Regions from separate parts of the Colwellia sp. BRX8-4 genome, predicted to be linked through region 3. Evidence: predicted binding sites of a transcription regulator. Region 3 holds the regulator's gene; each other region holds the start of a gene.
What was found. The regulator MetJ, encoded in region 3, represses methionine synthesis genes. The targets are predictions, from matches to a motif close to TAGACGTCTAGACGTCTA.

Region 1 (7,686 bases), on a different contig from region 3:
CGACGTACGTATTACCACTATTTATGAAGGCACCAGCGAGATCCAAAAAATCATTATTGCTCGTGAGTTATTAAACGAAGTCTAATTATTATTAGACTTATATGATACGAAAGCTGAACGTCCCTTTATTGATAGGCGTTCAGCTTTTTGTATTAAGGCACTTGCGCTTTTTATAATTGCCCCAAAATATAGATTATAGACGCTCATCAATAAACTAAATGGAAGTGAATGTGACTACAAATGCCATTGAAATTACCCTAGAAAATTTTCAACAAATTATTTTAGAAGAATCAAAATCGAAGTTAGTCTTAGTTGACTTTTGGGCGGCACAGGTCCCTGAAAGTTTGGAGCTAAAAGATAAGCTAGCCATCGGCTTGCAGGGTTTTGAGCAGTATATATTATACGCCACGGTTGATTGTCAAACTCAGCAACAAATTGCCCAACAATTTGGTATTCAAGGTTTACCTACGGCGATTTTAGTGAAAGATGGCCAACCACTTGATGGTTTAACTGGACCACAAGATGACGACAATATAAAAGAATTTTTAGCGAATCATTTACCTAAAGAAGAAGACTTATTACTCATTCAGGCGCAAAAGTTATTAGCTGATAATAATATTAATGATGCCTTCACGGTCATTAATAGTGCTTATCAACTTAATAGTGAACGTGCCGACATTAAATTAATGATGGCAGATGTTTATTTACAAACGGGTAAAATAAGCGAAGCAGAATCTTTATTAACCACTATTTTAATGGTTGACCAAGACAGTCACTATCAAGCGCTTATCGCTAAACTTGAGCTTGCCAGTCAAGCCGCCGACTCACCAGAAATTAAAGCACTAGAAGCACAGTTAGTGGACGACGTTGACAACATTGCTTTACAACATCAACTTGTTGCGCAATACAGCCAAGTCAACCGACATGAAGAAGCGTTGACGTTACTGTTTCGTTTAATGCAAAAAGATAGTAGTGATGCGGCGAGCAAAGATCTTTATCTTGATGTGTTAAAGGCTTTACCTGATGGCGATCCATTAGCCAATAAATTTCGCAGAAAACTGTATACCTTAATGTATTAAATCAGTACTGGCAGTAGATGCGTGACACTGATTATTTCAGTGTTACGCACTTTGTGAAAGGTGAGGTTTAATTCTCAAGCTGACGATATTGCTTTAAGTCTATGATGATTTTAATTTATCCACGAACGTTTTTCTAAATTTTGCGAGCTTAGGCGAAACAATCGCCTGACAGTAAGGATTACCAGGATTATTATTGAAATAGTCTTGATGAACATCTTCACCAGAAAAGAACTCTGACGCTTGAGTTACTTCGGTCACAACCGCTGAGCTATACATATTGCTGGCGTCGACTTCTTTAATAATATCTTCAGCAATTTGCTGTTGTTCTTTGTTGTGATAAAAAATCCCTGAGCGATACTGGGTTCCTATATCGTTACCTTGACGATTTAATTGGCTGGCATCGTGTAGCGTGAAAAACACTTCTAATATTTCACGAGAAGTGATCGCTGCGCTATCAAAAGTTAACTGCACGACTTCTGCATGGCCGGTTTGACCTGAGCAAACGTCTTCATAAGTTGCTAACGCTGCGCTACCGCCCATATAACCTGATACGGCAGATTTAATGCCGATTAATTGGTTGTATGCACCTTCAATACACCAAAAGCAACCGCCTGCCAGGGTGATTTTTTCTTCATGTGATGACATTAAAATAAACCTTAATAAATTTGATTAAAATAACTGTATAACAATAGACGTTTAGATGTCTATATGTTTTTATCTGAAATTTAAAATAAACTGTTTTTGATCAGTTAAAATTATAAAAATTAGCGTAACATCAACAAATACGATTAACCAATATAAAAATATTATGTCTTTATTTTTTAGAAAGTTTAACCAAGTTCGCACCGTTCTTTTATTGCGCAGTGCAGCAATTATTATTCAGCTGATATTAATACTTTTTGTTAATGGCGTTTTAAACTATCAGCTGCCTTGGTTACCGCTCATTATTGTTATTTCAATTGAAGCTTTATTTACGTTAGTCAGCTATTTATATTATAAATCTGGGAAAGAAGCCGATAAGCTCGCCTTACTTGGGCAGATTTGCGCTGATATCTTATTTCTCTCACTTATTTTGTATTTTAGCGGCGGAGCAACTAATGCTTTTGTCTCGTTATTACTTATTCCTATTGCTATTGCTGCTGTGACGTTAACACCGCTGTTACTTGGAAGTGTGGCACTATTAGCGATTGCTTCATACAGTGTTTTATTGTGGTTATTACCCATGTCAGTAATGCATGGCAATATGCAAAGCCACTTTATTGGTATGTGGATCAATTTTCTTTTTTCTAGCATTGTTGTTGCAACCGTTGTTGGCCAAATGGCACGAAGAATTTCTCAAAAAGAACAGGCAATAGCTGCTTTTCGGGAAGAGCAATTAAAGCAAGAAAAAATTATGTCATTAGGGGTCGCTTCTGCGCAAATAACTCATCAGCTCGCTACTCCGATAGCAACTGTACAGCTGCTTGTCGATGAACTCAGTGAAGAGCTACCAGAGCACCCTGCGATTGTTGACCTACAAGGACAGTTATTACGTTGTAGTAGAAGTTTAGCTGAGTTTCGTAAAATGGTTTTCGAGATTAAAGAGCAAAAGTCAAAAGAGGTACTTTGTGCTGATATTGTGCAAGAAATGCGTGATCATATTAACTTAAATTATCCTGATGTTAGGGTGAACTTTTTGTCTGAGACGCACCAATCAATACTCAGTGAAAACGCTAAAGTATTGGCTGATGCTTCATTATTGCCAGCGATTTTAAATTTAGTTAATAATGCGATTCGAGCCACTAAAGCCAGCGGTAGTGATAAAATTGAGTTATCTAGCTTGTTTGATGAAAAAAATTGGCAACTCAGTATTCGTGATTTTGGTTGTGGTTTTACCCAGTTAACACTAAGTGAGTTAGGCGTTAAACCCGTAAACAGCAAGCAAGGATTAGGTATGGCGGTATTTTTGAGTCATGCAAGTTTAGAGCGATTAGGTGTGACACTTACCTTAACCAATCACGTTGCCGGTGGCGCATTAGTAACGTTGAAGTTACCGTTAGTGGTTAATGATATGCAGGAAAAAAGTGAATGAAATTATTAATTGTTGAAGATGACAGTACCTTTGCTAATACGCTTAAAAGGCGTATGGAAAAACATGGCTACAGCTGTTGGTTGGCCGATAATATTAACGATGCATTATTAACCTGTCATCGTCAATTACCTGAATTCATATTGCTCGATATGAAACTCCATCATGAAAGTGGCTTAAATTTGATTAATCCGATGAGGAAGCTATTGCCAAAGAGTCGTATTATTTTGTTAACCGGTTTTGCCAGTATCGCTACTGCCGTTGACGCAATAAAGCTTGGCGCAGATGATTACTTAACCAAGCCGGTCGATACACAGACTTTATTATCGGCTTTAGCTAAAAACGCTAACAGTTCGTCGCTAAAAAAATCAACATTGGCTGCAAATTCAGCAACAAACATTATAAATGAGCCAACGTTGTCAACCGAGCAGGTTGAATGGGAGTATATTCAACAAGTCTTAAAATTTAATAATGGTAATGTTTCAGCAACGGCTCGTCAGCTTTCAATGCACCGCAGAACGCTACAACGCAAGCTACAGAAAAAACCAACCGTTAATGGCGAAGTTGATTAAAGATTAGTTTTCAAGATTATAAGCAATATGCTGGTGAAACCTTAACGTTAATTCATCTTTATTAATGGGGATTTCGAGTTCTGTCGCTAATAAACGCATTGCCTGTTCTATTTGGTTAATAAACTTGCCATAGCCGCTGTGCTGGGAGTCTTCTGCGGTAGCCACGAAGATAAGTTGTACGTTATCAACTAACTCATCGGCTTTCCATTTACTCACCAAGCCACAGGGACTCTGTTTAGGGTTATAACCTAACATTTGTAACTCACCCATCTTAGAAATTATTTCATGCAAACTATGTCGGACAATGGGGACTAAACCATTAGCGATTAACGCCCCATTATTTAAATTAAAGCGCTTAGCCACCAGTGAAAAAGTATCAGTTAAATAAGTATAAAGCGGATTGTATGGATCTTTAGAATTGGCATCAATGTCGACTAAACCCAATAAACGATTATCAATCGTTAGATTAATTACCGCATAACTTATTGCCGATGCGTTCGGTGTTATAACAACGTTTTGTGATTTATAGCGTTCATCAATCGGCCGTAATTTATGTGCTTGTGTGCCTAAGCAGCCTTTATTTTTAGCAAATAAATCATAGGTAAGATGTTGATGATCACGTAAACGTATCGCTTGGTTAGGTAATTTTGTTTGCTCGATAAAACTATGCAGTAACCGAGTCACTTTTTGATGAAATGCCGCGGCATTAAAACGAATGTCGTCGCCAGAGGCTAAAAACAGCAGGGTGATCTTTTTTGCGCGAATACTGGCATCAAAAAAAGAATTTTGTAATTGATGATTTTGAGGATCGTAATAAAATAAAATTTGCTGGCTGGTTTGCCATTGGTGCATTTCTTGACTGTAGCGAACGCGAACTAATTTATCGTTAGCAATAAATAAGCTACTTTGTATCGCATAGTCATTACTTAGCGTAAATAATAATTGTGATAAACTTTGATAAAAATCATAGTAAGGTTGAGTGCTATGCGTTGAAATATTTGGAGAAATTAACTCTATTAATTCATCGGTAATGGCAAACTCAGCTAAAATATATTGGTTATCTCGCGCATTTGAAGGAATATAAGCTTTGTGCGCCGCACTGCGTTTTCTTATTATAGACATGTTCGTTCCCTGTTTGAAGTTAGTCGATAAACTTAGGATGATTATAAATAGACCTTGTGACACTTTTATGATGTTAAAAGGTTTTGAGTTATTATCCCGACAAGAAAATTTAATAAGTAGAGAAACTATGTTTTCAGATCAACAAGCTTTGCTCGATGCTGTAAATCAAATAATGCCTTTTGGAAAATATGCAGGTAGACCCTTACTAAAATTGCCAGAGCCTTACTTAGTGTGGTTCAAATCAAAAGGTTTTCCTGAAGGTAAGCTAGGACAGCAACTTGAATTAATTTACGAAATAAAACTCAATGGTCTTGAAGGCATGTTAGAACCACTGTTACGCTCAAGTCGCTTAGGTATTCCACAACATTAAAATAATTTTTTATATAAAAATAACTTTTAATAATCATAGGTAATAACGCTTGTTGCTAACAAATTGTTTTATTTATTTAATCTTATAATTAGGATTTCTCAGCTCTCAATCATTAACTGTCGAACACTTTTTAATCGTAATTTTACTTGATTTAGCCTCTTGCTTATTCTTAACTGAATTGTCGACTGCTGTTTTATTCGACAAGTATTAATAAGTATCACCAAGACAATGATGGAGAGTTATCGATGCAAACAAAGAAAAGAGATCGTCTAGGCAGAGCACATTCCAATGGTTATAAAGCAGGCCTCACCGGAAAAACAAAAGAAAAATGTCCTTATCAAAATACGGATGCAAAATCAGAATGGCTAGGGGGTTGGCGTGATGCGTTAACGGATAAAAATCTAGGACTATTCAAGTTATAAGTTAACATCTTATTTTTAATAAAAAGGAGCCCTTTGCTGATGTTTACTAAGGGCTGTATCTTTTTTTAGTTAACCTTATGCTTGTTCAGGCAACTGCCAGTTTATCGGAGTCATATTTTTTGATTGTAACCATTGGTTGGTTTTTGAGAAATGCTGACAGCCAAAAAAACCGCGATATGCCGATAAAGGTGAAGGATGTGGCCCGTTTAATACAAAATGCTTTTCGGTATTAATGTTTTTTCCTTTCTTTTGCGCATGAGCTCCCCAAAGTAAGAATACACAACCGCTACTTTCTTGATTAATGTGCTTTATTACTGCATCAGTAAATGTTTCCCAACCTAACTTAGCATGAGAATGAGCCTGTGCTTGTTTGACGGTTAAAACCGTATTCAGTAATAGCACCCCTTTCTCTGCCCACTGCGTTAAGCAACCGTGGCTTGGCTTATTAAAGTCAGCAAACTCATTAACAAGCTCTTTATAAATATTGACTAATGAAGGTGGGACTTTAATGCCGGGTTGCACAGAAAAAGCGAGTCCGTGAGCTTGATCTTCACCGTGGTAGGGATCTTGCCCTAAAATAACCACTTTAGTGTCTTTAATATCTTGATAACAAAAAGCATTAAAAATATCGTTTTGCGCAGGAAAGATAACTTCGCCCTTTGCTCGTTGTTGAGAAATTACTTGGTTTAGTTCGATGAAATATGGCTTGGCTTGTTCTTGATTAAAAAGTTGTTGCCATTGCGGCTTAATATTTTGATTTATCATGAGGTATAAAAATGGCCGTTAATCTAAATTAACGACCATTATAAACGTGTTTTTAACTGAACGAAATTAGTGATCGTTTAATAATAAATAATCACGTAAGTCGCTAAAGTTAGCGGCCATATCTTTTGATAAAATGGTTTCGCTGGCGCAGTCAGCAAGCTCTTTTGGTAGACCGATTGGTTGTCCTAAAATACTTTCAACCACCTCTTTGAATTTTGCTGGGTGTGCGGTGCCTAAAAACACACCAAATTCACCTTCATCTGCATTGTACTGTAACGCTTTATAGGCAACGGCTGCATGTGGTTCACTGATGTAACCCAGCTTGGCTAACTGTAAAACAGTTGACTGTGTTTGTTCTTCATCAATTGAAACTGAACTAATACAATCGCTAGGAACTATGCCAGACTTTAGCATATGTTCAACGCGAGGCCAGTTGTTAGGATCGCTAACATCCATAGCATTTGAAATTGTCGCTACAGTAGCATTAGGCGTCCACTCACCTGTTTTTAGGTAACGAGGCACAGTATCGTTGGCATTTGTTGCCGCAATAAATCTTTTTATCGGTAAACCGAGTGCTTTAGCAAATAAACCAGCGGTTAAGTTACCAAAGTTACCACTGGGAATCGATACCACAACATCGTTTAATTCGCTTTTACACTTTTGACGAGATAACTGTGCAAACCCTTCAAAGTAGTAACATACCTGAGCTAATAAGCGGCTGATATTTATTGAGTTAGCTGAATTTAAACCTATAGTAGTAGCTAGCTCTCTATCATCGAATGACTTTTTAACTAACGCCTGACAATCATCAAAACTCCCGTCAATAGCGAGTGTTTCAATATTGCCGCCTAAGGTCGTAAACATTTTTTCTTGTAGCAGGCTGATTTTTCCTTTCGGATATAAGATCACCACACGAATATTTTCAATGTTATGAAAAGCATGAGCAACCGCCGCGCCTGTGTCACCTGAGGTCGCCGTTAATATAGTGATCTTTTTATCTTTGCTAAAAACTTGCAAACATTTAGCCATAAAACGCGCGCCAAAATCTTTAAAGGCGAGTGTTGGACCATGAAAAAGCTCTAATATAGCTCTGTCTTTATTGATGGGTTGAATTTGTGCTGGAAAGTTAAAAGCACTGGTCACAATCTCAGTTAATTGCGCTTTAGTTAAATCACCTTCTACAAACGGGTAGAGGACATGTACACTTCTTTCAACTAAAGGCATAGCGAGTAATTCATCGATATTATCTAACACTGGGATTGTTTCAGGAAAAAAGAGTCCCTGATTT
Region 2 (7,686 bases), on a different contig from region 3:
TTGGTTGGGCTGTCTTCTGCAAAAAGAGGGGAAGATGAACTTAGAACTAAACCAACCAATAAAGCTTTTATTATTTTCATGAAACTACCATTAACCTTTATAAAATTATGCATAGCAAAATACTAGGGGTTTGGCGGATTGATAGCAAGTTAAGTTTACGAACATTAAGGTTTTATTGATAAAATAAATAAGTGTTCTCAATATTTTGTAAACAAGATATTACATAGCTAATTCATTATGATAGTTTTTACTAAAAGTTTGTTAGGGCATCAGCAGTCAGTTAAATTTTTTGTATATCGCTATATTATATGAAAGAAACTTATCGGAATTGGCATTCGCTATTTGTTTTCATATGTCGCTGTTGTAAACTCACTATGTTGACATAATAAAACAAATTATTGGAAGAATATGGTTACCGAAATTGAGCTTAAGTATTTTGTTACAAGTGATAATACTCAAGAAAAAATCACCCAGTTATTCACCACAAAACAGCTGTCATTTAGCTGTGTAACAAAGCAATTATCGAACTGCTATTACGATACAACTAATTTAGATTTTCGCCGTCATGATATGGGGCTAAGAATTAGAGGTTGTGACGGAAAGTTAGAGCAAACCATAAAAACAGCTGGGGTGGTAATTGCGGGCTTACATCAGCGACCAGAGTATAACGTTAATATTGTTAATAACTTCCCTGAACTTTCCTTGTTCCCAAATGAAATTTGGCAGTCAACTCAAAAGGTAGAGCAGTTACAAGAATCGTTAATCCCCCTTTTTTCAACGGACTTTACCCGTATTATTTGGTTAGTTACTTTAGCGTCGGGTACCGTGGTAGAAGTTGCCTTCGATCAAGGTGATATTAGTAGTGATGGTCGCAGTGTTAAAATTTGTGAACTCGAACTAGAACTTGTCAGTGGCATAACCTCAGATTTACTGTTGCTTGCCAAGCTATTATTTTCTGTACTGCTTGTTAGGCCAAGTAGTCAAAGTAAAGCGGCTCGTGGCTATGGTTTATGGAAAAACATTCCCGTTAATTATAAAAAGAATATTACAGACACTTTTCCCATTGACCGCAGTCACTCTATTTCTAATGCCTTTTCTACCGGTATCAATTATTGCCTAGTTAACCTACATGATCATATTGAATACTATATAACGTCGCCAAGCTTAGTCGAGTTAGAAAAAATAACAGAAACTTTAGCGTTAATCCGCCATGGTTTTTGGCTATTTGCAGACTATCTACCTGAAGAAGCAGTAAAAATTCGTGATGAACTAAGTTATTTTGTGCACTTACTCTCGTGGGTTGATAATGCCGTTAACCTACAAGAGCTTACTAATAAAACGGGTAATTACAGACGCAAGTTAAATTACAGCGAACAATTGGTAGAACAACTAAGAATAGAGAAACGTCGCCTTCCAACGAGCGAAAATGTCATCGAATTATTGCATGGCCAGCGTTTTAATACCCTGCAGGCTCATTTGTTGGAAATGCTATTAACTGAAGATACACAGTTTAGTGACTCGTTATTACCTTTTGCGCAGCAAAGTTTAACGAAAAGTATGGCGGTGTTATTTGCTGATAGCACACCATCGCAGTCGCTGAGCAGTGAGCAATACTTATCACAAGCAAAACTGTTAAACCGAAGTTTACTGACAGGAACTTGGTTTGGTTTATTATTTGATGAAGAAGAACGTAAACACTATCGAGCACCTTGGTTGGACATTCAGCAAGGGATCAGTGAATTACAAACATTATGGATTATTCACCAGCAACTACAAACGTTAGATGAAAAACCTAAAAAACTCGTTTTATGGCAAGGAAGCAAAGTTGAAGGGTTACTCATCGCGTTAGACAGCTCCAGAAAAATGGCGTTATTAACAAAGCCGTATTGGTTAGATGAGTCATAGCTGTTTATCGGTTCGAATAGAAAAAGGTTTTAAATAATGTTGAAGATAATTCGTAGGGTCATAAATTAATGAAGTGGGTTGTTAAATTAAGTTTATTGTTAAGTAGTTTTATTACCTGTGTTAGTTTGGCGAGTGTTTATAATCTCCCTGCCGCCAATTCAAGGTTAGTGGGTGAGGATATTATCCATAAAGCAGTAAAAGGCGATTACTTTCAAGCTTTAGCTGAAAATTATAACGTAGGTTTTTTTGCCTTACTTGCCGCTAACCCCGGTGTTGATCCTTTTTTATTGGCTCTTGATCACAATATTGTTATTCCTAAACAGATGCTTCTACCCTTTGGTAAACGTGAAGGTATTGTCATTAATCTAGCTGAGTTACGCTTGTACTACTACCCGAAAGGAGAGAAATTAGTTTACGTTTTCCCTGTGGGTATTGGTAGAGAAGGACTAGAAACACCGCATTTAACCAGTACTATTGGCGACAAACGTAAAAACCCGAGTTGGCGTCCAACTGCAGAGATGCGCGCGCGTTATTTTGCCGAACATGGCAAAGAGATGGTAAGAGAAGTCCCGGCAGGACCCAATAATCCCTTTGGTAAATATGCATTACGTATTGGCACAAGTGAATACCTAATTCATGGCTCCAATAAACGCTTTGGTATCGGTATGCGAGCAAGCTCTGGCTGTATTCGTATGTATGATGATGACATCGAATGGTTATATAATAATATTCCCGTAGGCACACCTATTCGCATATTCGAACAGCCCATTAAAATGTCTTATGAACAGGAAGGAAAAAAGATAGAAGTACATCGTCCATTAACGCCTGAGGATGGCGCAGAAGTTGAATTAGCGATGACAAAAGCAGTAAAACATTTTATCGGTAATGATGCTCAAATGTTAAAAAAAGTGAGTTCACTACTAGCTAATCCAGAAGGTGTAGTTGTATCATTAAATTGAGCTTAAGTGATATTGTCAATTAGAATTAAATCCAACTCCGTTACGATGAACTAAACTCCACCAGCATGAACCCAAACTTCGACAGAATGAACCCAAACGCCGTCATCCTGAACTTGTTTCAGGATCTGTACCTAACAACTAGAAGCCCAGATACTGAAATGAATTCAGCATGACGGGAGTGGAAATTGAAATAAATTCAGGATGAACTCAAACTCCATCAGGATGAACGCAAACTCCATCAGAATGAACTCAAACCCCACCAGAATGAACCCAAACTCCATCAGCATGAACCCAACCGCCGTCATCCTGAACTTGTTTCAGGATCTCGTACCTAACAACCCAAAGCCCAGATACTGAAATAAATTCAGCATGACGGGAATGGATACTGAAATAAATTCAGCATCAACGCAACACCCATCAGCATGAACGCAAACACCATTAGCATGACTCAAAACGCCGTCATCCTGAACTCGTTTCAGGATCTCGTCCTTAACAACTTGAAGACCAGGTACTGAATTTATTTCAGCATGACGAGAATGGATACTGAAATAAATTCAGCATCAACGCAACACCCATCAGCGTGAACGCAAACACCATTAGCATGACTCAAAACTCCGTCATCCTGAACTCGTTTCAGGATCTCGTCCTTAACAACTCAAAGCCCAGATACTGAAACAAGTTCAGCATGACGGGAATGGATACTGAAACAAGTTCAGCATGACGAAAGTGGATACTGAAACAAGTTCAGCATGACGGGAATGGAAACTGAAACAAGTTCAGCATGACGAAAGTGGATACTGAAACAAGTTCAGCATGACGGGAATGGAAACAGAAACAAGTTCGGCATGACGAGAGTGGAAACTGAAATAAATTCAGAATGAAACCAAACTCCGTCATCCTGGACTCATTTCAGTATTATCGGGGCTGTATTCGGTTTTGTTACACGTTCAAATGATGGATCGTTAATGTGGCAATAAAAAAAACGAGACTTATTAAGTCTCGTTTATTATTGTTTACGCTAAATACTCAGAAAAACTAATGAAGAATACGTGCGCGTATTGTGCCGTCAATTTGTTTTAATTCACGTAATGCTAATACACTATCTTGTGCTTCAATATCAATAACTACATAACCAATTTGATCGTCTGTTTGTAAGTACTGTGCAGCAATATTAATATTGTGCTTAGCAAATGCTTGGTTAATTTGGGTTAACACGCCCGGTTGATTACGGTGTATATGTAATAAGCGGCTTGTTCCCGTATGACCAGGCAAAGAAACTTCAGGGAAGTTTACTGCCGAAAGTGTTGAGCCGTTATCAGAGTATTTTGCCATTTTGCTGGCAACTTCTAAGCCGATGTTAGACTGGGCTTCTTTGGTACTTCCACCAATATGTGGTGTCAAAATAACGTTGTCGAATGCGCGTAATGGTGAAATAAACTCTTCATCATTACCTTTAGGTTCAACAGGGAAAACATCAATTGCTGCGCCAGCGACTTTTTTACTTTTAAGCGCTTCTGCTAATGCATCAATATCAACGACAGTGCCACGAGAAGCATTAATAAAAATAACACCGTCTTTCATGAGTGCAAATTCTTTTGCTGCCATCATGTTTTGAGTTTGAACTGTTTCAGGTACGTGTAAGCTAACTACATCAGCTTCTTTTAATAAAACTTTTAAACTTGATGCTTGGCTCGCATTACCTAACGGAAGTTTGGTTTCGATATCATAAAAGCGTACTCGCATACCTAAAGTTTCAGCTAAAATGCCTAATTGCATGCCAATATGGCCGTAACCAATAATACCTAAAGTTTTGCCACGAGCTTCTACCGAGCCAGCCGCAGATTTATTCCATTCACCACGATGAGCTTTTGCGCTTTTTTCAGGAATACCACGTAATAATAATAAGGTTTCACCTAATACTAGTTCGGCAACCGATCGTGTATTTGAAAACGGGGCATTAAAGACTGGAATGCCACGTTTTTGTGCCGCTTTAATTTCAACTTGGTTAGTACCAATACAGAAACAACCAATAGCCGCGAGTTTTTTAGCATGGCTTAGTACATGGTCAGTTAACTGAGTACGAGAACGAATACCAATAAAGTGAACATTAGCAATTTTTTTGATCAAATCTTCTTCAGCAAGCGATGTACTAATACATTCAATATTGCTGTAGCCTTTCATTTTTAACTCTTCAACAGCGCTCGGGTGGACACCTTCAAGTAATAAAATCTTAATTTTTTCTTTTGCTAATGAATTATTGCTCATTTTCTAATATCTCATGTAGGACTATAGTGGTCATTGCCTTAACCAAATATAAAGTGTTTAGATGGCTAGATTTCTAAACTAGCATATAGTGTATAAACTCTAAAGATTTATTTTATGAGTTTTGCGCCATCTTGAGTGCCTAAAATTAAAACATCAGCGCCACGTAGTGCAAATAAACCATTAGTAACAACACCTACAATGGCATTAATATCGCTTTCAAGTTTTTTAGGATCAAGTATCTCTAAGTTATGCACATCGAGAATCACACAACCGTTATCGGTAATTACGCCTTGGCGATAAACCGGGTCACCACCTAACTTAACAAGTTCACGCGCTACATAGCTTCGTGCCATCGGAATAACTTCTACCGGCAGTGGAAATTTTCCTAGCATTTTTACTTGTTTACTTTCATCGGCAATACAGACAAATGTTTTTGCTACGGCCGCGACAATTTTCTCTCGGGTTAGTGCAGCACCACCACCTTTTATCATCGACAGATATTCAGTAATTTCATCGGCGCCATCAACATAAACATCAACACTACCGACATTATTCAATTCAAACACTTCGATACCATGGGCTTTCAATCTTTGAGTCGACGCTTCAGAGCTAGAAACAGCACCTTCAATATCGTCTTTGATGGTTGCTAGGGCGTCAATAAAGTGATTGACAGTAGACCCCGTGCCTACGCCAACGATGGTATCGTTTTTAATAAATTCGAGTGCTTTAAAGGCTGCTGCCTTCTTCATTTCATCTTGTGTCATGTGAATCCTAATTAGCGAGGGGAAATTAGGTAGAAGTATATCAGCAGATGATTAAATATCGAAGTTATAGCTGGTGGTAGGAGTGATAATTTTAGGCAGTGGGATATCCCAACTTTCAAAGGGGATCGTGTTCACTTTTTGGCAATCGTGAGCTAAGCCAACTGGTAAGGGTTTAGCGTGTTTGTTTTGTTGATATTGAATATGCCAAGCCGAAAGTGTTCGGTCATAAAAGCCACCGCCCATGCCTAAGCGATTACCATATCGGTCAAAGGCGACTAAGGGGGTAAAAATAATATCAAGCTGAGCGACCGTTATTATATCTTGAACGTTAAGCTTAGGCTCTAAAATACCATATTTGTTTTTGACGAGAATAGACGTCTCAGCATATTTTAAAAAGAGTAAATTATTCTTACTAAAAGGATGTATTACCGGTAAATATACAGTGATGTTATTTTGCCAGCACCAATCAATAAAAGGCTGAGTATTTAACTCGCCATCATTAGCTAAATAAATCGCGATGTGTTTAACGCCTTTGACTACTTGTTCTTTAATGAGTCTTTTAGATAATAAAAGTGATTGTTCTGCTTGCTGGTCAGCGCTTAATAAACTGCGTTGATAGCGAATTTCTTGGCGAAGCACATCTCTTGTTTTCATGATATTCAACCCCTTATAAAATAAGTCTAACGACAACAAGTAAGTTACAGTAAAAATCAGCTATAAAAAAGCCAACAATAAATGTTGGCTTTTCAGAGTCACTTTAACGATGAACGATAGTTAACTAAGCGTTAGTCGTTGCCGTTGAACCATTTGCGTTAGTTGTAGATGCTTCTGAATCATCAGGCAAATTTTCCCAAAATCTAGATTTGAAACCAATCAACAAAATGATTAAACCAATACCAATGCTAAATAAGCTAATTTGAATATAAAGCGAAGGTATTTGCGCGACGTTATTTGGATCGTAATTACCGGCTAACAAACCAGAAATTATATTACCTATTGAATAAGTTAATACAAATACGCCCATCATTTGTCCTGCAAAGCGTTTAGGTGATAATTTACTTACCGCACTAAGTGCTACAGGGCTTAAACAAAGCTCACCAACTGTATGTAGGAAGTAAGTTGCTACTAACCAGTAAGGGGCAACTTTCATTCCTGAAGCAGCGTATTGTGCAGCAAAAAACATCACGATAAAACCACTCGCCATAATGATTAATCCAACAGCACACTTTATGCCATAAGAAGGACTGACCAGTCTTTTACCTAAGTTAATCCATAAAGCAGCAAAAAAGGGTGATAGTAAAACGATAAAAAACGAGTTTGCAGATTGAAACCAACCCGTAGGTATTTCAAATGATCCAATGACGCGGTCAGTATAATCGCGCGCGAATAAATTCATCGACGAACCCGCTTGCTCAAAGCCCGACCAAAAACAAGCTGATGCAATACAAATCAATAATAATGCCCAGAGTTTTTTCTTTTCATTTTGCGTTAGGTTACTACCAAAATATATTACCGCATAATAAATAACGAAAATTGCAGAGAATGCTACGGCAACGTATTGAGCGACAGTTACAGGAACAATAGTAATAATGCCTTGAAAAGTAGCATAGGTAACAAACGCAATAACCGCTAAAACAATACCAATAATTGTCCAGCTGGTTTTTTGTGCTTTCTCTGACATAGGATATACCGGCTTTTCACCAATACCTTGAAGCTTAGGGGTAGTCAATTTGTATTGAATTAAACCTAATGCCATACCAATAGCTGCGGCGCCAAACGCCCAATGCCAACCA
Region 3 (7,686 bases):
GTTAAGATAATACGAAAAACAAATTTACTTTCTACTTTAACAAGACAGGGTTTAGTGATGGTTCCCAGTATAGGTACACCTTTTGACATCCGTTGGATAAAACGCTCACTGATGGGTTTATCAACCGTGACAATATACTCTTTGTCATGGGCATTTTCAGCGCGCAAAATTTTATTAACGATATCACCATCACTGGTCAAGAAAATTAATCCTTCTGAAGGCTTATCTAAGCGCCCTATCGGAAAGATCCTTTCCTTGTGACCAATAGCGTCAATAATATTACCTCTAACATGTAACTCGGTCGTACAGGTAATACCCACTGGCTTGTTATAAGCAATGTAAACCCGGTCAGATTTATTAGCCGGCATAGCACCAATTTGCTTACCATCAACAAAAACCACATCACCCGCTTGTACCTTAGTACCTAACTCAGGGGTTTTACCATTGATCGTAACTCGACTTTCTTCAATCAACTTATCAGCAGCTCGGCGCGAGCAGTAACCTGATTCACTGATAAATTTATTCAGTCTTTTTTCTTGATCGCTCACGAGATATTCCAAAGTTATGCAAAGTAATAAACGCCATTTTACCTGAACTTTAACAGACAGTGAAAAAGCATTATGGTTATTTAGCCTTATTTGACAGTTTTTGATTAATATTTACTGTAAATATCCCTCTTTGGTAACAACAACAGGGTAAGTCTACTTACTTAACTTGCTAAGTGTTTTCACTATGGCGTTATAAAAGCAAAGACTTTAACGTTATTTAGCTTTGTTCCACAGCTTTTGATTAATATTTACTGTAAATATCCCTCTTTGATAACAACAACAGGGTAAGTCTAATTACTTAACTTGCTAAGTGTTTTCACTATGGCGTTATAAAAGCAAAGACTTTAACGTTATTTAGCTTTGTTCCACAGCTTTTGATTAATATTGACTGAAAAGAATTCTCCTGGCTGCCAACAGCGAGGAAGTAGATCTAGTTGTTTACGCTCATGGGAGTTTGACACTAACAACTCTAAGATTTCATGGAGGCGCTCTTTACTGATAGTAGAGAAACTTTTAGCTGTTTCAGTAAAATATAAATTAGCAGATTTTTTAATGACTATCTCTTGTCCATGACTTATGAAGGCTAAGTTGCGTGTTGCCGTTCGGCAAATAGGATAATCAGCATTTGCAGGATAAAGCTGGCTAACGATGGCATATTCATAGCGGTCGTTAATATCTTGCTCATACGGGACATAGGTAACACCATAACCTTGTGGAAAATGGCCAGTAATTTTTGTCAGTGCATTAACCACTGCTTGACAACAAGCTCCCCGCTCCGCGTTTTGATTAAGAACATAATAAACTTTCGGTAATAATTTGTAGTTATAGCTATCTTTTGTCGACAAGATAATAGAACTGTATATTTGTGGTACTTTAAGAAGGTTGCCAATACCCTTCTTTGGGTTGACGGCACTTTTGAGTAAATGCTTAATGAACAATAATTTTTTATGCTCAACGACATTGTGCTCGTCGCGATCTTTTTTTGAATTACCAATATATATACCTGCGCCAATACCATCAATAAGATACTTAACCGTTTCCCGATAATTTATTTGTAAGAGTGCTTTTCGCTCTTCAATAGGTAAGGTTCGATGGGGATCTTTTTGATAATCTGCACCACGCAAAATGGCTAGCGACTCGGGGTGGTTATTACCGATATCTTGTAATAGCGCCGCCATGACCAGTGGAATTTTTACTTTCTCTACAAAGGCTTGATAGGCCTCGGGATTATCTTGAGCCAACGTTTGATATTGCTCTGCGTTGATATCCCCCAAAGCACTCTTGATATAGGGCTCAACAATATGTTGATCCATGCATAGTCGGTCAAGTAAACGCAAACATAACACGCTTTTATAAAGCGGTTTATGTTGCTCGTTGGTTAAAGCAATTTTTCGCCCCTGGGTGGGGCTCACTAATTGTATGGTACCTAAAAGCTGGCTAGATTTACGATTACTGTCTTCAAAGCAATCACCCTCAGACAACTTGATGATCTCTTTACAGAGTTTATAGAGGTGTTGATGACGCTCATTGCGTTCAAAACGTAATTCCTCGTAATAGTTGCGTTGTTCACGTTCGAGTCTTACCCGTAAAGTTTTAGCTTTATCCGTGGCTGTTTGCCGACTAACTTTTTCAATATTTTTCTTGAGCTCATCTAACTTATGCTCAATAAAAGATTGTTTTTCATAGTACTCAATCGCACGCTCAAGAACGGAATCATTTAATTGGCTGTGGCCATAAATTCTGCTTAAAAGACTTTTTACTTGGCTGGTAAAATAGCTGTCGCTATAGGTTTTATTTTCCATGTAAATACAACTTGGTGCCTGTGCTAAGTAGCTACTTTTTTTAATTATCTAAATGCTAGTTAATAATGCGATAACAGACAAGTGTTTATTAGTATCGATTGAGAAAAAGCACAACCTACAAGTTGTGCTTTTTCTCATTTAGCGTATTAATGCCTAGTGTAGTAATAATGATGATAGCTAGATTATGCTAATTTAACTTAGACCTTTGATTTTAACTTGGTGTTTTTTACCGGCCAGTTGCTGGCAAATACTCACTAAGTCTGAATGCAGGCCACCCGCGGTAACATCACGACCCGCGCCTGGTCCACGAATAATAAGCGGGTTATCTTGATACCATTGGCTCTTAATTAAAAATATATTATCACCCGGAGTTAACGAGGCAAAGGGATCATTCTTAGCAAGCGTCGCAAGATAAACCTTAGCGCTCAATTGGCCTTGTTCGTTGACACAGAATTTTGCAATATAACGAATACAGGCTTGCTGTTTAGATGCGCTAGTGAGTTGTTCAGCAAAGTAACTGTCCAAGTCTGCTGACTTTGCTAAAAATTCAGTCGTTGATAACCCTTGTAAGGATTCTGGCACTAAATTTTCGCATTCAATATCATCAAGTGATAATTCAAAACCTGCCATACGCGCTAAGATCAGTAATTTTCGTTGCACGTCTCGCCCAGACAGATCTTCTCGTGGATCGGGTTCAGTGATCCCTTGTGATAAGGCATCCATTAATAAGGTTGAAAACGGTACACTGGCATCATAGGTTTCAAATAGCCAAGAAAGCGTGCCTGAAAAAATTCCTGATATTTCCGTTATCTTATCGCCACTTTTCAATAAATCGTTAATGGCAAAGTTAACCGGTAAACCGGCGCCAACAGTAGTACTTCCTAACCATAAGCTTTTATTTTCAGCCGCGGTTAATACTAAGTCATTATAGCGAGCGGTACTGGCAGAAGCCGCCCATTTATTGGCACCAATAACATGAATACCTTCTTTAAAGAACTCACTGTATAAATCACTAAAATGTTCGCTAGGGGTGATATCGACAACAATTAATTCGTCGTAAGGATGGTTCGTTAACCACGACATCAATAAGGCATTATCACAAGGCGTAGCATCTCTTTCATAAAGCGACATTGCTTGATTAACATCGATACCATCGGTATTAAGCAATGCTTTTTTAGAAGTGACTAAACCGACTAAATGAACGTTCTCTAACACAGAGACTCGATTGAGTTGCGCGGGTAACAAGTCTAAGAATCGTTGACCTATATTACCAAGCCCTGAAACAACAACACCTATGTGTCGAGCGTCTTTAGTCATATCATAATGAACATTATTAAGTAACTCACCGGTACAACTCTGCTGAAGAATGGCGATAATACTATGCTCACTTAACGAGTTCACCACCTGCAGTACATGAGTATGTTTGAGGGCACGTTTAAAACGCGCTTGGATATTACCTTGATTTACCACACTATGACCAACAATCGCTATAATCGACACCGGTGTGAATGATACTTCGGTATCATGACTCGCCAGCCACTGACTCACTAATTTTTGTTGTGTTTGGTGGATAACCATAAAGCCTTGCTGAACATCACTACATATCGCAGAAAACTCATTACTGGCTTGTTCACCAAACGAACCGGCTAAACTGGTCGATTTTACCAGTAACAGATCGTTAAGCGAGGTGACCGACAATTCCTGTTTAGCAATTTGACCAAATTTTCCTATCTCTGTACCAGAAATTTCAGGATCAAAGCTACTTGCTACATGAAGGTGTGTGCTGTGGTTAGTGAGCGGCTGTAAGGTTTTTGCATGCAGAACCGGGTTACCTAAGCGGCCTAATTCTTTCGCGACACCATTAGGTAAGCGATGTAATTTACGGGCAAGTGGTACAATACGAGGATCGGCACTATAAATGCCATCAACGTCAGTCCATAGGGTAACATTCAGCGCGCCCGACAGTGATGCAATAATTGTTGCTGAATAGTCACTACCATTACGACCTAAAGTACAGGTTTCACCTTGAGAATTTTTAGTGATATAGCCAGTAATAACCGCCAACTTTCCTTTTTGTAAGTTCTGCTGAAAATTTTGACTACTTTGCTGATTGTCGACTGCACAGTCTTTATCATTATTGATAACCAGAAAGTCACGCGCATCAATAGCATAACTTGGACAAACTTTTTCACTTAACACCGCCGATAATAAACGCGCCGACCACAGCTCACCAAATGCCAACATATCTGCATGGTGTTGGCTTGGCTGATCAGACAACCAAGCCGTTAATTGTGTTATATCATCAGACAAAACCTTGATAAGGTCTGCTGCACTGCTAGGGTTCAATAACTCACCAATTAATGTGCTTTGTGATTTCTCTAGTGTTTCAATAGCCAAAAACAGCTCGTCACTTTTTTCAAGTGCGAGTTTATAAATATTGAATAAGTCATCCGTAGTGTTTCCATTTGCCGAAACAACAACTAAATCATTTAATTGACAGTTTTGACGAATAATATCAACCACACGTTCAATACATTGAGTAGTTGCTAAGCTACTGCCACCAAATTTATGTACATGAATAGCATGCTTCGCCAGTTGATTATTCCCTGATGATAATTGTTCTACTGTATTTGACTGTGTCATTTTCACTCATTAATTCTTCTACTAAAAATAGTCTACAACTTTAAATTTGGCTTGCCGATAAAGCTTGTTCTAAGTCATTAATAATATCACTAACATCTTCAATACCGACAGAAATTCGGATTAAAGATTGAGTAATACCCGCTGCAATTTGTGCTTCAATTTCCATACCTGCATGGGTCATCGTTGATGGATGACTGATTAAACTTTCAACGCCACCTAATGACTGTGCCAAGGTAAAGAGTGATAAGTTGTCAAAGAGTACTTTAACCGCTTCAACACCACCTTTTATTTCGAAACTCATCATAGCGCCAAAATCTTTTTGCTGACGCTTAGCAATTTCGTGTCCCGGGTGATTTTTTAAACCAGGAAAGTATACCGCGTTAATTGCTCGATGATTTTCTAAGTATTTTGCAACAGCATTAGCATTTTCTTGATGCTGTTTCATGCGCAGTGGTAAGGTTTTTAAGCCACGTAATGCCAGATAACTGTCGAAAGGTGAACCCGTAATACCAATACAATTTGCCCACCACGCTAGCTCTTCACCCAGTTCTTTTTCTTTTGTTACTAACACCCCACCCACAACATCACTATGACCATTAATATATTTAGTTGTCGAGTGAAAAACAATATCAGCACCTAATAATAGCGGTTGCTGTAACAAGGGAGAAAGAAACGTATTATCTACTGCCACTAAAGCACCAACAGCATGACTGGCTTGAGTAACCTTTTTTATATCAACCAGCCGTAATAATGGGTTACTAGGTGACTCAATCAAAACTAATCTTGGCTTTTGTTCAAGCGCTTGCGCTAACGCTTGATCATCGTTTTGATCAACAACAAGCACATTAAATAAGCCACGTTTTGCTAGGTGGGTAAACAAGCGATAACTTCCACCATAGCAATCATGTGGAATAACAACCGTATCTTTTGTTGTCAGTAACTGACAAATTAAGTGCACCGCTGACATTCCTGTGCTGGTAACAATGCCTACAGCACCCTGCTCTAAATCAGCGATAGCTTGTGCAAACGTGCTTCGAGTGGGGTTGCCTGTTCTGGAATAATCAAATTGGCGCTTATTGTTGAAGCCTTTTAAAGCATAAGTACTCGATAAATGAATGGCAGGAACAACCGCACCGTGATGTTCATCACTATTAATGCCGGCTCTAACAGCTAATGTTGCTGGTTTTTTGCTTGTCATTTTTTGCTCCAATCGGGCAGTAAAATCAAATAGATGTTTGGACGTCTATAACTCTAAACGCTTTACTTTTGTCGGTCAAGAACTTTAGACTTCTAAACTTCTACACATTCGTTATTGACTCAACGCCAACAACCAGTAAAATCTAACTTATAAAAAGTAATTTAGCTAAACAAAGGTAATTAAATGGCAAAGTGGAATGGCGATTATATAAAACCATACGCCGAACATGGTAAAAAAAGTGAGCAAGTTAAAAAAATCACGGTCTCAATCCCGTTGCGGGTACTGAAAGTGTTAACGGATGAACGTACTCGTCGGCAAGTTAACAACTTACGCCATGCAACTAACAGCGAATTGTTATGTGAAGCTTTTCTGCATGCTTTTACCGGACAGCCTCTTCCTGATGATGGCGATTTAACAAAAGACAATACAGAGATGCTACCTAAAAGTGTGCGCGAAGCCTTAATAGCAAAAGGTATTACCGACTTCAGTCAATTTGAAATTGAAGACGAGTAGCTAAGGGTCTTAATACACTTCCTCAAAAAGACGCTCTGGCGTCTTTTTTTATGCCCATACGGTAAGCATCTACAATAGCCAATAACCAACAAGTTAGTAGTGTATAGGTTAATATACTCATTAAGATAGGGTCAACAATAATGGGATTTTTTGACATCTCTGCGATCAGTGCTTGGCTATTGAGCGCAACGTCACCTGATTTAACTTTATTAATAAGTGGCTGATATTGCCTCATCACTTCTTCAATATACAAATATACTGTCACAGAAAAACTTAAAATAAATAACGTAGCCCGTCGATAAGCGTGACACATTAGTTGGCCAATACCCGGGTAAACAAGTGCTGAGAGTAAAACGGCTTTCGTTGAAGTTTTCATTGTTATTCGTCCTACTCAATATTGTTATGCTTTGCCATCGGTGACATTATCTACAGAGGTGCAAGTATTAATGATTTGTCAGGAATATAGATGACGTACAAGAGGTAACTGCTCCTGCGTTACCCTATTTCTTAATTCCTACTTTCTGCGTCCATGTAGTAACTGCACCATGACCTACTATTTGTCATAAATAAAAAAAGGAGAGTCGAGCTCTCCTTTTACAGCGTTATTAATAAATACTACTGATTATGCCATATAGTTTTCAGGTAATTCTAGGGCTGCCACTCCAGACTCAACCGCCGCTTTAGCAACGGCAAGCGCTACTCGACCACACAAACGTGGATCCATCGGCTTAGGGATAATATACTCCTTACCAAAGGTCAAACTTTTCTCACCACTAGCATCTAACACTTCTTGCGAAACAGGTTCCTTTGCTAATTCACGAATTGCATGAACAGCGGCAATTTTCATCTCATCGTTAATCGTTCTAGCGCGAACATCTAAAGCGCCACGAAAAATAAAAGGAAAACATAACACATTATTGACCTGGTTAGGGTAATCAGAGCGACCCGTAGCAATAATAAGATCATCACGAACAGCAAGCGC
Region 4 (7,686 bases), on a different contig from region 3:
AGGGCAACGGCGACGGCTTGTTCATAATTTTCTTCGGTAATTAAGCGCTTAAATACAGCAGAGCCAGTAACATTAGTTCGTTCACCAACGTTAACAAATAATGAACTTTCCTCTATGGTTAACGCTTCAAGCCCAGACAAACGACAAGCAATTTTCCTGGCGCTGATTTCCCTAGGTTTTACATTGGCAACCGCATCCGCCATACCTTTTATATGCGCTGGCGTTGTACCACAACAGCCACCAATAATGTTAAGGAATCCCGACTCAGCCCATTCATTGACATGAACATTCATATCTTCGACGCTGAAATCGTATTCACCAAAGGCATTAGGCAAGCCTGCATTAGGATGAGCTGAAACAGCAAAGTCTGATATTCGACTCAATTCTGCCACATATTGTCTTAGTTCAACCGGACCTAATGCACAGTTCAAACCAAATGAAATAGGTTTTGCGTGGCGCAATGAATTATAAAAAGCTTCGGTGGTTTGCCCAGACAATGTTCTGCCTGATGCATCAGTAATGGTACCCGAGACCATTACTGGTAAACGTAACTGCAATTCATCAAAAACAGTTTCAACCGCAAAAATAGCCGCTTTAGCATTTAAGGTATCAAAGATAGTCTCAATAAGAATAATATCTGAGCCACCTTCAATCAGTGCTTTCGTTGATTCTATATAGGCATCTTTTAATTGATCAAAAGTCACATTACGATAAGCAGGATCGTTAACATCGGGTGAAATAGAACATGTTCTGTTCGTTGGCCCTAAAACACCGGCAACAAACCTAGGCTTATCAGGTTTTTTAGCGGTGAATTCATCCGCTGCTGCACGGGCTATTTGTGCCGCCGCTAAATTGATTGCCGCACTGTAAGACTGCATATCGTAATCTGCCATCGCGATCGTCGTGGCATTAAAAGTATTCGTTTCAAGAATATCAGCACCCGCTTCAAGGTATTCATAGTGAATAGCTTTAATTACCTCGGGTTGTGTAAGCACTAACATATCATTATTGCCTTTGACATCAAGATGCCAATCAGCAAACTGTTCACCTCGGTAATCTTGTTCTTCAAATTTGTAGGCTTGGATCATCGTCCCCATAGCACCATCTAAAATAAGAATTCTTTTTTGTATTTGTTGCTCAAGACGACTAAATGATGCTGATTTTTTCATACTATTTCTCTACTTTTACTTTCAAACTTAATTTAATGGCTAGATATATCCGACACTGTTTATATTTCTGCGTCTGGGTGTATTGCTTTAATATTTGTTGCGTCTAGCTTGTACGGTGTGATCTGATAGACATAATAGTTTAACCAATTAGTAAATAATAAACTGGCATGACTACGCCATGAACTGTGTGGCACTTTTGTTATATCATCATTAATATAGTAATTATTGGGCATAACTGCGTTGATATCAGCCTTAAGGTCACGTTGAAACTCTTCATCTAGCGTGGTTGAGTCATATTCTGGATGACCGGTTAAATAGACCTGCTGTTTATTTTTGCTCGCGACCACATAAACGCCTGCTTGTGGAGATTCAGCAACAATCTTTAATTCAGGAATTGATAGGTAATCAGACTTATCAATATATCCAAATCGTGAGTGTGGGACATTAAAAAATTCTTCAAAGCCGCGGGTAAGCTGTTCTTTTTGGTCAACAGGGCTATGCTGAAAAACACCAGATAATTTTTCTTTTCTTAAATGTCGTCGCAATCCATAGTGATGATATAGAGCGGCATGAGCAGCCCAACAAGAAAACATTGTTGAGGTGACATTTTCTTCAGCCCAATCAAATATTTCACAAATTTTATCCCAGAAGGTTACTTTTTCGTATTCCATTAACGCCAATGGTGCACCGGTTATAATTAAGCCATCGTATTGAGTATTTTTAATGTCATCAAAGAGACGGTAAAAATTATCTAAGTGCTCTTTCGGCGTATGTTTGGATTCATTGGCGTGAATACGTACAAAATCGACATTTATTTGTAAAGGTGTATTAGACAATACCCGTAATATTTGAACTTCTGTTTCAATTTTATTAGGCATTAGATTGAGAATAGCGACTTTCATTGGGCGAATTTCTTGACTTGCCGCTCTACGCTCAGACATTACAAAAATATTTTCTTCACCTAAAATAGACAAAGCAGGTAATAAATCTGGAATTTTAATGGGCATAGCGTTTACCTAATCAAATAATGTCAAACAAGCATGAACACTTCGTTCTCTACTTTCATTTATTAACTTATATTATGGCTACCAATCAACATACAGGTTTCGACTAACTCGAGCACTACGAATGATAACGGATATATAAATATTATCATTTTATGGTACGTGTATTTTTAGCTATGTCAACATCTAAACGTATAGACGTCTATAATGTTTTTTACGTTAATATTATTTGTCATCTATAACCCTAGCGAGTAAATATTGGTGGAACTAACCTAATAGAGTGCTACGTAGAAAAACGGGGGGGTATTCGGGCAGTAAAGATGCTTAGGTAAAACACTATATCAGCATATTAAAGAACGATGGCATAAGAGAGCAAAGTCATTAATTAGATATAAAAAAGCCACTGTAAATACAGTGGCTTAATAATTGTTTAAACTTTTATGTTTAATGTGTAATGTTTATTCTACAGCTTCTTCTTCTTTAGCTGGTTTTTCACTTGCTCTTACACTTTTAATTAACAGTAAGTCGCGTAAACGCTTATCAAGTTCTTTTGCCATTTCAGGTTTTTCTGCTAAAGATTTAGCCGCATTTGCTTTACCTTGGCCAATACGATCGCCATTGTAGCTATACCAAGAACCGGCTTTTTCAACCATGTTATGCAAAACGCCTAAATCAATTAATTCACCTAAGCTGTTAATACCTTCGCCATATAAAATCTGAAATTCTGCTTGTTTAAAAGGAGGCGCTATTTTGTTTTTAACCACTTTTACGCGAGTTTCGTTACCAATAATTTCGTCGCCTGCTTTTACAGCACCGATACGTCGAATATCTAAACGAACAGAAGCATAAAACTTAAGTGCATTACCACCCGTTGTGGTTTCAGGAGAACCAAACATTACACCAATTTTCATACGAATTTGGTTAATGAAAATAATCATGGTATTTGATTTTTTCAAGTTACCTGTCAACTTACGCATTGCTTGTGAAAGCATACGGGCTTGTAATCCCATATGAGAGTCACCCATATCGCCTTCAATTTCTGCTTTTGGTGTAAGTGCAGCAACAGAATCGACAACAATAACGTCTATAGCACCTGAACGCGTTAGCATGTCACAAATTTCCAATGCTTGCTCACCGGTATCAGGCTGAGAAACAAGTAATTCGTTAATGTTAACACCTAACTTTTCAGCATAAATAGGGTCAAGTGCATGCTCAGCATCAACAAAGGCACAAACTTTACCGTTACGCTGAGCTTCAGCAATAACTTCAAGCGTTAACGTTGTTTTACCACTTGATTCAGGACCATAAATTTCAACAACACGCCCAAGTGGCAAACCACCCGCACCGAGTGCAACATCAAGCGCCAATGAACCTGTAGAAATGGTTTCAACATCCATGGTGTTATTATCACCAAGCTTCATAATTGAGCCTTTACCAAATTGTCTTTCAATTTGACTTAATGCTGCTGCTAATGCTTTTTCTTTGTCATCTTTCATGTTTGTTCCGCCGATGTTGCTAAGATTTCGTTTTGATGAAGCAAGTATACTGTATGACCGTACAGTATCAAGCTTTTTTACAACTATTTTAATTATATTATAAAAAGTAAAATAAGGAGACTTTTAAGTCATTGAAAAAAATGAGAATAAACAGCAACAGTAACTTTTAGCCATTACCCGACAAAAAGTTACTGTTTATATTATTGCTGTAAAATAATTGCATAAACATTATCGTATTCAGTAAAAACTTTAGTTAAATAAATAGAGTCTAAATTTGCCAGTTATGACATAATTGCCACCTTACTCTTTCATTGAACTTATGAGTTACCGCATAGAAATGACGACAGCAAACTTAGACTTATCCTCACACACCCCTATGATGCGCCAGTACTTAACCATTAAAGCTGAGTTCCCTCATATTTTAATTTTTTATCGCATGGGTGACTTTTACGAGTTATTTTTTGATGATGCGAAAAAAGCATCTGATTTGCTCGATATTTCATTAACCGCTCGCGGCAAGACAGGGGGTAATGCAATACCTATGGCGGGCGTTCCCTATCATGCGGTGGAAAATTATCTAGCAAAATTAGTACAACTGGGTGAATCTGTTGCCATTTGTGAACAAATTGGTGACCCAGCAACCAGTAAAGGCCCTGTTGAACGTAAAGTTGTTAGGGTTATTACCCCAGGTACGGTGAGTGATGAAGCATTATTACTTGATAAGCATGACAACCTAATTGTTGCGGTAAGTGAAGGTAATAATAAGTCATCGCAACGCTTTGGGCTGTCTTATCTTGATATGACAAGTGGTCGCTTTGTACTGACTGAGCCAAATACCATTGAACAGTTACAAGCTGAACTACAGCGTTTATCTCCTGCTGAATTACTCTACAGTGAATCGTTCTCAGCGCCAGAGTTACTAAAAGGCTATCAAGGATTAAGAAGAAGACCTGAATGGGAGTTTGATTTAGACACAGCTACTAATTTACTAAATACACAATTTGGCACTAAAGAACTTTCTGGCTTTGGTGTTGGTGATAAATCATTAGGCTTAATGGCCGCTGGTTGTTTATTTCAATATGTAAAAGAATGTCAACGCAGTGCGCTTCCTCACATTCGAGCCATTATTTGTGAGTCTTCTGCTTCTGGTGTCATTTTAGATGCGGCAACTCGTCGTAATTTAGAACTCACGCAAAACTTACAAGGTGGCTTTGAAAATACCCTAGCATCGGTATTAGACAAGTCAGCGACACCAATGGGTTCTAGATTACTAAAACGTTGGTTACATTTTCCTTTACGTGATTTAAACATATTAACTGCACGTCAAAATGCAATTAGTGAACTATTGTCACAAGATTTAACGACTGAATTATTTAGCCAACTTAAATCTTTTGGTGATATTGAGCGTATTGTTTCTCGCATTGCCTTACGCTCTGCGCGTCCAAGAGATTTTGCTCGTTTACGTAATGCTTTAAGTCAATTGCCTGAACTTCAGCAACATTTACAAACTTGTCAGCAAGCACATATCACTGAATTAGCGTCAAAAAGCTTTCCAATACCCGACTTACACGACTTATTACAGCATGCTTTAGTTGAAAATCCACCCGTTCTTATCCGTGATGGTGGCGTTATTGCCAAAGGCTATCATGAAGAGCTTGATGTCTTACGTGACTTAAGTGATGGTGCAACTGAATTTCTTGCTCAACTCGAAGCGCGTGAAAAAGAACGTACCGGTATTAGTTCCTTAAAAGTAGGCTATAACAGGGTTCATGGCTTCTTTATTGAAATGAGTCGTACTGCCGCGAACGATGTACCTGATGATTATATTCGCCGACAAACCTTAAAAAATAACGAACGTTTCATTACTAATGAACTAAAACAACATGAAGAAAAAGTGCTTAGCGCACAGAGTAAGTTTCTCGCCTTAGAAAAACGTTTATATGATGAATTGTTCGATTTAGTGTTACCTGATTTAGAAAAACTGCAATTACTTGCTCAAGCTGTCGCAGAACTAGACGTTTTAAATACCTTTGCAGAACGCGCAGAAAGCCTAAATTATGTTAAACCAAGTCTAAGCCAAAATGACGGTATTGAGATTAAAGCCGGTCGTCATCCTGTCGTTGAGTTAATGACTAGTGAGCCCTTTATTGCTAATCCTGTTACCTTAAATAATGAACGTAAGATGTTGATCATTACGGGTCCTAATATGGGCGGTAAATCAACCTATATGCGTCAAACAGCGCTCATTGTTTTATTGGCTCATATTGGTTGCTATGTCCCTGCTGATGCGGCAAACATTAGTATGGTTGATCGAATATTTACCCGTATTGGCGCTTCTGACGACCTAGCGAGTGGTCGTTCAACCTTTATGGTTGAAATGACAGAAACCGCAAACATTCTCCATAATGCAACAGAAAAAAGTTTAGTGTTACTTGATGAAATAGGCAGAGGAACCAGTACTTATGACGGTTTATCTCTTGCTTGGGCTTGCGCTGAAATGCTGGCGATTAAAACTAAAGCCTTTACTTTATTCGCTAGTCATTATTTTGAGCTAACCCTGTTAGCCGATCAGATACCAAGCTTGGTTAATGTTCATTTAGATGCGGTTGAGCATGGTGATACCATCGTCTTTATGCATACCGTTCAAGAAGGCGCTGCAAGTAAGAGCTTTGGCTTACAAGTTGCACAACTTGCCGGTGTGCCTAAGACCGTTATTCAACGGGCTAAACAACGCTTGGCTGAACTGGAAAGACAACAGGCTCCTTCTGTTATCAATGTCGAACAACAACCCTTTGAGCAACTTTCATTTATTGATAATACTCACCCCGTACTCGAGTCATTGTCATCAATTGATGTAAACGATTTAACCCCCAAACAAGCATTAGATTTATTATTTGAGTTTAAAAGTAAAATGTAGCCCTTAATATTAAATAAAAAAAACCAGCAATTGCTGGTTTTTTGTTTTATCGAAGCTAAAATATCTACGCTTGAAACAAGGCTTCAATCGATAAGTCTTGTTGACTTAAAATATCGCGTAAACGCTTAAGCGCCTCAACTTGAATTTGACGAACACGTTCACGTGTTAAACCAATTTCAACGCCAACATCTTCTAATGTTGCCGCTTCATATCCTAATAAGCCAAAACGACGGGCAAGTACTTCACGTTGCTTAGAGTTAAGTTCGTTTAACCAGTGAATAATATTATTTTTAATGTCGGATGTTTGCAAGCTACCTTCTGGACCACCACTTTTATCATCCGGGATAACATCAAGTAATACTTTATCGTTTTCACCACCGAAGGGGGAATCGACTGAGGTCATACGTTCATTTAGACGCAGCATTTTAGTGACATTAGCGACTGGCACATCAAGCGCTTCAGCAATATCTTCTGCGGTAGGTTCGTGATCAAGCTTTTGTACTAATTCACGCGAAGTGCGTAAATAAATATTGAGTTCTTTAACGACATGGATAGGGAGACGAATAGTGCGTGTTTGATTCATAATGGCACGTTCAATCGTTTGACGTATCCACCATGTTGCATAAGTTGAAAAACGAAATCCTCGTTCGGGATCAAATTTTTCTACTGCGCGGATCAAACCTAAGTTACCTTCTTCAATAAGGTCAAGTAAGGGTAAACCACGATTATTATAACGACGGGAAATTTTAACAACTAAACGCAGATTACTTTCGATCATGCGTTTTCTTGAGGGTTCATCACCTTTAAGGGCAAGGCGAGAAAAGTACACTTCTTCTTCAGCGCTAAGTAATGGAGAAAATCCAATTTCGCTTAAATATAATTGAGTGGCGTCTAAATTCGATGGTACATCTTCTCTATCTTTAGATGATGATCTAGTTGATTCTTTTTTATCTACACTAGTACTTACCAATTCTTTTTCTATACTCATGCTGTATCTCCCAAGATTTAGCAAAGCCAACTATCAATGATTAAATATGCACACTAACTCCAATTTATTATTATTATTATTTGTTGTTATTTAGACAGGTACTTCATAGGGT

Region 1: a site for MetJ is predicted at 1,769-1,786, ahead of msrA (peptide-methionine (S)-S-oxide reductase MsrA). Genes of this name have one in related genera too.
Region 2: a site for MetJ is predicted at 5,188-5,205, ahead of serA (phosphoglycerate dehydrogenase). Genes of this name have one in related genera too.
Region 4: a site for MetJ is predicted at 2,361-2,378, ahead of metA (homoserine O-succinyltransferase). Genes of this name have one in related genera too.

The regions. Positions count from the first base shown of each region.
Region 1 is NZ_JACGVS010000002.1:1,160-8,845, forward strand. It holds gene H4J56_RS01800 (acyl-CoA dehydrogenase family protein) at 1-85, shown strand, start outside; gene H4J56_RS01805 (tetratricopeptide repeat protein) at 231-1,079, shown strand; gene msrA (peptide-methionine (S)-S-oxide reductase MsrA) at 1,179-1,724, opposite strand; gene H4J56_RS01815 (HAMP domain-containing sensor histidine kinase) at 1,888-3,150, shown strand; gene H4J56_RS01820 (response regulator transcription factor) at 3,147-3,719, shown strand; gene H4J56_RS01825 (DUF3083 family protein) at 3,723-4,841, opposite strand; gene H4J56_RS01830 (DUF3820 family protein) at 4,969-5,211, shown strand; gene rmf (ribosome modulation factor) at 5,457-5,633, shown strand; gene ung (uracil-DNA glycosylase) at 5,709-6,398, opposite strand; gene thrC (threonine synthase) at 6,465-7,686, opposite strand, start outside.
Region 2 is NZ_JACGVS010000002.1:329,879-337,564, forward strand. It holds gene H4J56_RS03270 (TIGR04211 family SH3 domain-containing protein) at 1-80, opposite strand, end outside; gene H4J56_RS03275 (CYTH domain-containing protein) at 409-1,905, shown strand; gene H4J56_RS03280 (L,D-transpeptidase family protein) at 1,974-2,864, shown strand; gene serA (phosphoglycerate dehydrogenase) at 3,900-5,129, opposite strand; gene rpiA (ribose-5-phosphate isomerase RpiA) at 5,237-5,893, opposite strand; gene H4J56_RS03295 (5-formyltetrahydrofolate cyclo-ligase) at 5,945-6,547, opposite strand; gene H4J56_RS03300 (peptide MFS transporter) at 6,672-7,686, opposite strand, start outside.
Region 3 is NZ_JACGVS010000013.1:85,494-93,179, reverse strand. It holds gene rluF (23S rRNA pseudouridine(2604) synthase RluF) at 1-548, opposite strand, end outside; gene H4J56_RS12255 (hypothetical protein) at 899-2,350, opposite strand; gene metL (bifunctional aspartate kinase/homoserine dehydrogenase II) at 2,543-4,993, opposite strand; gene metB (cystathionine gamma-synthase) at 5,034-6,191, opposite strand; gene metJ (met regulon transcriptional regulator MetJ) at 6,375-6,704, shown strand; gene H4J56_RS12235 (hypothetical protein) at 6,727-7,080, opposite strand; gene H4J56_RS12230 (malic enzyme-like NAD(P)-binding protein) at 7,327-7,686, opposite strand, start outside.
Region 4 is NZ_JACGVS010000026.1:32,963-40,648, forward strand. It holds gene metH (methionine synthase) at 1-1,169, opposite strand, end outside; gene metA (homoserine O-succinyltransferase) at 1,229-2,176, opposite strand; gene recA (recombinase RecA) at 2,632-3,669, opposite strand; gene mutS (DNA mismatch repair protein MutS) at 4,007-6,586, shown strand; gene rpoS (RNA polymerase sigma factor RpoS) at 6,651-7,574, opposite strand; gene H4J56_RS17090 (peptidoglycan DD-metalloendopeptidase family protein) at 7,661-7,686, opposite strand, start outside.